Halorhodospira halophila SL1: one gene and its partner. The protein of the gene in region 1 interacts with the protein of each later gene in a pairwise test. Links are inferred from orthologs where the notes say so. Each region holds a gene or a part of one and is shown on either strand. Other genes may lie near its edges. The genes, in order: recR and recO.

Region 1 (3,298 bases):
CGAGGAGGAGGGGGTGACGGTGGACGCCGGCGCCGCGGCGCGGCTGGCCCGGGCCGCCGACGGCAGCCTGCGCGACGCCCTGAGCCTGCTCGATCAGGCCCTCGCCTTCGGTGAGGGGGCGGCCCGGGACGACGAGGTGGCGGCGATGCTCGGCGCCATCGAGCGCCGCCACGTGCTGGAGGTGCTCACCGCCCTGGCCGACGGCGACGGCGCGGCGCTGGTGACGGCGGCGCGGCACATGGCCGAGGTGGCGGCGGATTTTGACGAGGCGCTGGCCGAGCTGGTGGCCACCGTCCACAGCCTGGCCCTGGCGCAGCAGGTGCCGTCGGCCATCGGCGACGACGAGCCCGAGCGCGATCGGCTGCTGGCCCTGGCCGAGCGCATCGATGCCGAGGATCTGCAGCTCTACTACCAGATCGGCGTCAACGCCCGCCGCGATCTGCCCTACGCACCGGATCCGGCCACCGGCTTCGAGATGGCCCTGCTGCGCATGCACGCCTTCCGCCCGGCGGAGGGCGCGCCCCGGGTGGCGGCGCCGACGGACGGCGGCCGCTCGGGGACGGATGGCGGCGCCCCGGTGGCCGGCGGGGGCGGTGCCCAGGCCGGTGGCGGGCCCGCGGCGAACGCCTCGGCCGGCGTGGCGCCCCCCGAGCCGGCCGCGCCACCCCCGGGCGAGGCCGTGGGTGCGGAGGGCGCGACCGATGAGGACGCGGTGGCCCGCTGGACGCAGATCGTCGGTGGGCTGAGTGGCCCGCTGCGCATGATCGCCGCCCACTGCGAGTGGGTCGGCCGCGAGGGGGCGCGTGTTATCCTGCGCCTGGACGAGAGTCACGAATACCTGAACAACGCCGAGCGGCGTGAGCGGCTGCAGACGGCCCTCGGCGAGGCCTTCGGTGAGACGATCACCCTGCAGATCGACATCGGCCCCACCCGGTGGACGCCGGCGATGGCCGAGCGGCAGCAGGCGCAGGAGCGTCAGGCCGAAGCCGAACAGGCCCTGGCCGGGGACCCGGCGTTGCAGGGGCTGTGCGAGGCCTTCGACGGCCAGCTCCACGGCGTGCGGCCGGCGGACGGCGAAGGCAACCATCCGTAGCGACAAGGATCGAGGTAGAAGGCGATGAAGGGCGGACTCGGCAACATCATGAAGCAGGCCCAGAAGATGCAGGAGGACATGCAGAAGGCCCAGGAGGAGATCGCCGCCATGGAGGTCAGCGGCGAGGCCGGGGCCGGCATGGTCAAGGTAACGATGACCGGGCGCAACGAGGTGCGCAAGGTGGAGATCGACCCCTCGCTGTTCGAGGACGACCGCGAGATGGTCGAGGACCTGGTGGCGGCGGCGGTCAACGACGCCGTGCAGAAGGTCCAGCGCGAGAGCCAGGAGCGCATGTCGGGCATGGCCGAGGGCATGGGCCTGCCCCCGGGGATGAAGCTGCCGTTCTGAGCGGCAGCCGATGAGCGTCTACTCGCCGCGGCTGCGCGAGCTGGTTGAGGGGCTGCGCCGGCTGCCCGGGGTGGGCGCCAAGACGGCGCAGCGCATGGCGCTGCACCTGCTCCAGCGCGACCGGGACGGCGCCCGGCAGCTGGCCGACGCCCTGCAGCGGGCGGTGGACGGGGTGGGGCACTGCCCCGAGTGCGGCCTGCTCACGGAGGAAGAGCGCTGCGGGCTGTGCGCCAGTCCGCAGCGCCGCCGGACGCTGCTGTGCGTGGTGGAGAGCAGCGCCGACGTCTTCGCCCTCGAGCAGGCCACGGACTTCCAGGGGCTGTACTTCGTCCTCGGCGGGGCGCTGTCGCCCCTGGACGGCATCGGCCCGGAGGAGCTGGGGCTGGACCGGCTGCAGCAGCGGTTGGAGGCCGGTGAGGTCGAGGAGATCATCCTCGCTACCAACCCCACCATTGAGGGCGAGGCCACCGCCCACTACGTCCAGAGCCTGGCCGCCGAGCGCGGGGTGCGCACCACGCGGATCGCCCACGGGGTGCCGATGGGCGGCGCCCTCGAGCAGGTGGACCAGGGCACCCTCTCCCACGCCTTCATGGGGCGGCGGGACTACGAGGGCTGAGCATCGGCCGGAAAAGGAGACACCGATGACCGACTGTATCTTCTGCAAGATCGTCGCCGGCGAACTGCCGTCGGAGATCGTCCACAGCGGCGAGCAGGTGATCGCCTTCCGCGATCTCCACCCCCAGGCGCCGACCCATATCCTGATCATCCCGCGGCGCCACGTGCCCACGCTGCACGACCTGACCGCCGCCGACGGCGAGCTGCTCAACGAGATGTTCACCGTGGCGCGCACCCTGGCCGAGCAGGAGGGCCTGGGCGAGCGCGGCTATCGCACGGTCTTTAATTGTAAGGACGAGGGCGGGCAGGAGGTCCACCACTTGCACCTCCACCTGATCGGTGGTCGGCAGATGACCTGGCCGCCGGGCTGACCGGCGCGGCCGCGGCGGTTACAGCTCGGCGAGCCGCTGGCCGCCAAGGGCGCAGAGCCGCCGGAAGGCCTTGAAACTCGCCTCGTCGAGGGCGTTGTCGATGCGGTGGCGGTCGGCGTAGACCATCCCCTGGGGCTGGCCGCCGGCGAAGATTGCGGCCAGGAAGGCCGAGCGGCCGTCGGCGAGGGCGTGCAGGGCGGGGGGGATCCGGTGCTGGACGCGCTGGTAGCGCTGCGGCGTCAGCCACACCGCCGCCGGCTTCGCCATCAGTTCCTGCAGGAGCGAGGGGCGGGCGAGGTCCACCCGGAAGCGGTGGAAGTTCGGATCGCCGGCGGCGCCGAGGACGTACCGTCCGGCCAGGGTTTCGCCGTCGGGGAGCATCTGGGCGTAGAGCACCCGGCTCAGGCCGAGGCCTTCGTAGAGCCCGGTGACCACCAGGTTGAGGATGCAATCGCGGGGCGTGACCCGCCCCTGCCGGCGGCGCATCTGCGCCTCGGAGCGGGCGTAATCCTGCGTCTCGAGCTCGCTGCGCACCCGCTCGAACACCGCGCGGCGGGGGGCGAGGCAGACGCCGCCCTTGGCGGTGCCGTCGGAGAGGTAGGGGTTGTCCGAGGTCTCGCTGATCGGCGCGCGGGCCTCGCCGTCTTCCTCGCCCTCGGTGAGCAGCGGGGCGAAGGTCACGGGCTTCCAGGGCAGCAGCGCGGCGGCCTCGGCAGCGCCGGCGGAGATCTCGGCCTGGGTGGCCTCGTGGTCGAGCTCCAGCAGCTCCGAGAGGGCGTCGAGCAGGGGCGGCATCTCCGGGTGGCGCCAGCCCTGGCGGGCCAGGGCGGCCAGGCGCGAGGCCAGACCCACCGCCCAGCTGCGCGGCGAA
Region 2 (3,308 bases), 230 kb from region 1 along the record:
TCTCCATGTCGATCAGCCGGTTACCAGGATCACGAAAGCTACGGCGTATTCCCGCTCGTCACTCAGGCTCAGGGCTGCCTCGCTGACGCCCAGGGCCACCGCCCGTTCGGCCGCCGCGCCGTGGAACCGCAGCGACGGTTGCCCCCGGACATCGTGGACCACCTCGAGGTCGCGCAGGGTCACGCCATCGCTGAACCCGGTTCCCAGGGCCTTGGAGGCCGCCTCCTTGGCTGCGAAGCGGCGGGCCAGAAACGCCGCCGTGGCGCCGCCCTCCCGAAAGTTGAGAAGCTCGGTCGGGGCCAGGATGCGTTGAGCAAACCGCTCACCGTGCCGCTCCAGGGCGCGTTCGAGCCGCACCACGGCTACGATATCCGTGCCGATGCCGGCGATCATGCCGCCGACCGCATGAGGCGCTTCATCTCGGCGACAGCCGGGGCCAGTCCCTCAAAGACCGCGCGGGCGACAATGGCGTGGCCGATGTTGAGCTCGGCCATGGCGGGCAGCGTGGCCACCGCCTCGACGTTGTGGTAGTGCAGACCGTGTCCGGCATTCACCTGCAGACCGGCATCGCGGGCCCGTGCCGCAGCGACCCGAAGACGCTCAAGCTCGCGGTGCTGGATCTTGGCGTCCGTGGCATCGGCGTACGCCCCGGTGTGCAGCTCGATCACCGGCGCCCCGGCGGTCGCTGCGGCGTCGATCTGCTCCGGGTCCGGGTCGATGAACAGCGAGACCCGGATACCGGCCTCGCCGAGGCGGCGACAGGCCTGCTCCAGCCGCTGGACGTCTCCGGCGACGTCCAGCCCGCCCTCGGTGGTCAATTCGGCGCGACGTTCCGGCACCAGGCAGCAGTCTGCAGGAGCTAGACGCGTCGCGATGCCGATCATCTCCTCGGTGACCGCCATCTCCAGATTGACGCGGGTTTGGACGTGGCGCTGCAGCTCCTCGACGTCACGATCCTGGATATGCCGACGATCCTCGCGCAGGTGGACGGTAATCGCATCGGCACCGCCGCGTTCGGCCTCGGCCGCGGCGTAGAGGATATCCGGATAACGCGTACCGCGCGCCTGACGCAGCGTGGCGACGTGATCGATATTGACACCGAGTTGAATACGCCCTGTGGACATAGGTCTCCCAGAATGCCGTCCCATCAATCGCGCAGCGAGCGGAACATCTCGCGACTGCGCAGTCGGCGCCCACCCAGATGCTGCTGGATCACCGCCCGCATCAGCCGCCGCGCCTCGCTGCGCACCGGTTCTTCAGACAACCCCTGCCCTTCCGTGGCCGCTAGTGCCAGCAGTGTGGCACCACTGACCTCCACGCCGCACTCGCCCGTGCCTGCCCGGTCCGCCCCCCGTTCCGGGGAGTAACGATATCGCGCCTGCGCCACGACCGGCTCGCCGTGGACGTCCTGTTCCAATTCCAACCCGTAGCCGCTCTCTTCAAGAAGGGCCAGCTCGAAGCGCCGCAGTGCAGGCTCCGCATCGTCCGTGGCCAGGCAATCCACGGCTACGGCGTAGCGTTCCCACGTGCGCGGGTGCGGGTCCTCACGACGGGTCAGGGCCAGCAGAACTTCCGCCATGTAAAAACCGCACGCCAGCGCCCCGCCCCGCAGGGCGTAACCGCGTCCTGCCTGATCGACGGTGGTCAGAGTCTTGAGGTCGCCGCGCCCACGCCAGCTCACCTGAAGCGGGATGAAGGGCTCGAGTTGCCCGCTCCAGCCCCGTCGCCGCACGCCGTTGGCGACCGCGCCGATGCGTCCATACTCTTGGCTGAACAGTTCCACCAGGGTGCTGCTCTCCCGAAAGGCGCGGCGGTGAAGCACCCAGGCCGGCTGCCCCTGCGCGCCGTTCAATCCGTATACCCGAGCTCGTCCAGCGCCCGGCGATCGTTCGTCCACTGCTCCTTGATCTTGGTCCAGAGTTCCAGGTGGACCCGCTCGCCGAGCAGGTTCTCCATCTGCAACCGGGCGCTGCGACCGATCTTCTTCAGCCGTTCTCCGCCGCGGCCGATCACGATCGGTTTCTGCCCATCGCTCTCGACCCAGATGACCGCCGCCACGCGGGTCATGCCTTCCTCACGGTGAAGCTGTTCGATCTGCACGCTGGTGGTGTACGGCAGCTCGTCCCCGAGGTTGAGCATGAGCTGCTCGCGGACCAGCTCACCGAGCCGGAAACCCAGATCGCGATCGGTGATCTGATCGGCCGGGAACAGCGGCGGACCCGACGGCAATCGCTGGATGGTCTCCCGCTCCAGGGCGTCCAGGTTCTCCCCGCGTGTCGCCGAGACCGGCACCAGCGCAGCGAAATCCCGCTGCTCAGCCAGCCACTCCAGATGCGGCAGGAGCAGTCGCTTGTCCTGGACCCGATCGACCTGGTTCACCGCCACAATTACCGGGGCGTCCACGTCAGCAAGGCGCTCCAGGACCCGCTGGTCATCTTCCTTCCACTCGGTGCCGCGGACCACGAAGACCACCACATCGATGTCTTCCAGGGCACCGTGAGCGGCACGATTGAGCTGACGATTCAGGGCCCGCTTGGCGGACTGATGCATGCCCGGGGTGTCCACCAGCACCATCTGAGCATCGGGACGATTGAGCACGCCGAGGATACGATGGCGCGTGGTCTGCGGCTTGCGCGTGACGATGCTGACCTTCTCGCCTAACAAGGCGTTGAGCAGGGTCGACTTGCCGACGTTGGGCCGACCGACGAGGGCGCACAGGCCGCTGTGCTCCACTGTCGGGATGGCATCACTGGATGGTTCATTCATGCCCGGACCCTCCTCCTTCCGCCGACTCGGCTCCGATTTCGACCAGCATCGCCTCGGCGGCCCGCTGCTCGGCCTGCCTGCGGCTGCCGGCCTCGCCGAGGGTCGTTTGTTCGCTGTCGCTGAGCCGGCACTCGACCTGAAACCGCTGATGATGGGCTCGCCCCCGGACATCCAGGACCTGGTAACCCGGCAGCGGCCGGCGAGTCGACTGCAGAACCTCCTGCAGACGGGTCTTGGGATCCTTGAGGACCGCCTTGTCGGGCAGGCTCTCCAGTCGTGAACGGTACAACCCGGTGATCACCCGCGCTGCGGTTTCGAAACCGGCGTCCAGATAGACCGCGCCGAACACCGCCTCCAGGGCGTCGGCAAGGATGGAGTCGCGCCGGTGGCCGCCGCTTTTGAGTTCGCCGCCGCCCAGCCGGAGGTGGTCGCCCAGCTCAATATCCCGAGCGATGGCCGCCAGGCTGGAGCGATTGACCAGGCTGGCGCGGAGTCGCGACAGAGTCCCCTCGCTATCCGTCGGTCGCCGATGGAACACTTCG

The links.
Region 2: the proteins of recR (region 1) and recO interact in binary tests that used the Escherichia coli proteins (3 or more experiments, as listed by UniProt). The link is inferred for Halorhodospira halophila SL1 from one-to-one orthologs.

Annotation. Positions count from the first base shown.
Region 1 is NC_008789.1:263,172-266,469, reverse strand. What follows is about bases 266-3,254. They hold recR (recombination mediator RecR), read left to right. Parts: upstream 266-1,451; coding sequence 1,452-2,057; downstream 2,058-3,254. Other genes in these bases: HHAL_RS01180 (HDOD domain-containing protein), read right to left, coding at 2,446-3,254; HHAL_RS01185 (histidine triad nucleotide-binding protein), read left to right, coding at 2,083-2,427; HHAL_RS01195 (YbaB/EbfC family nucleoid-associated protein), read left to right, coding at 1,118-1,441; dnaX (DNA polymerase III subunit gamma/tau), read left to right, coding at 266-1,093. Outside these bases: more of dnaX, read left to right, coding at 1-265; more of HHAL_RS01180, read right to left, coding at 3,255-3,298. UniProt on the Escherichia coli protein: May play a role in DNA repair. It seems to be involved in an RecBC-independent recombinational process of DNA repair. It may act with RecF and RecO.
Region 2 is NC_008789.1:32,650-35,957, forward strand. Bases 1-2,999 are described here. They hold recO (DNA repair protein RecO), read right to left. Parts: upstream 1,853-2,999; coding sequence 1,148-1,852; downstream 1-1,147. Other genes in these bases: acpS (holo-ACP synthase), read right to left, coding at 13-393; pdxJ (pyridoxine 5'-phosphate synthase), read right to left, coding at 390-1,124; era (GTPase Era), read right to left, coding at 1,849-2,766; rnc (ribonuclease III), read right to left, coding at 2,759-2,999. In the rest of the region: more of rnc, read right to left, coding at 3,000-3,308. UniProt on the Escherichia coli protein: Involved in DNA repair and RecF pathway recombination.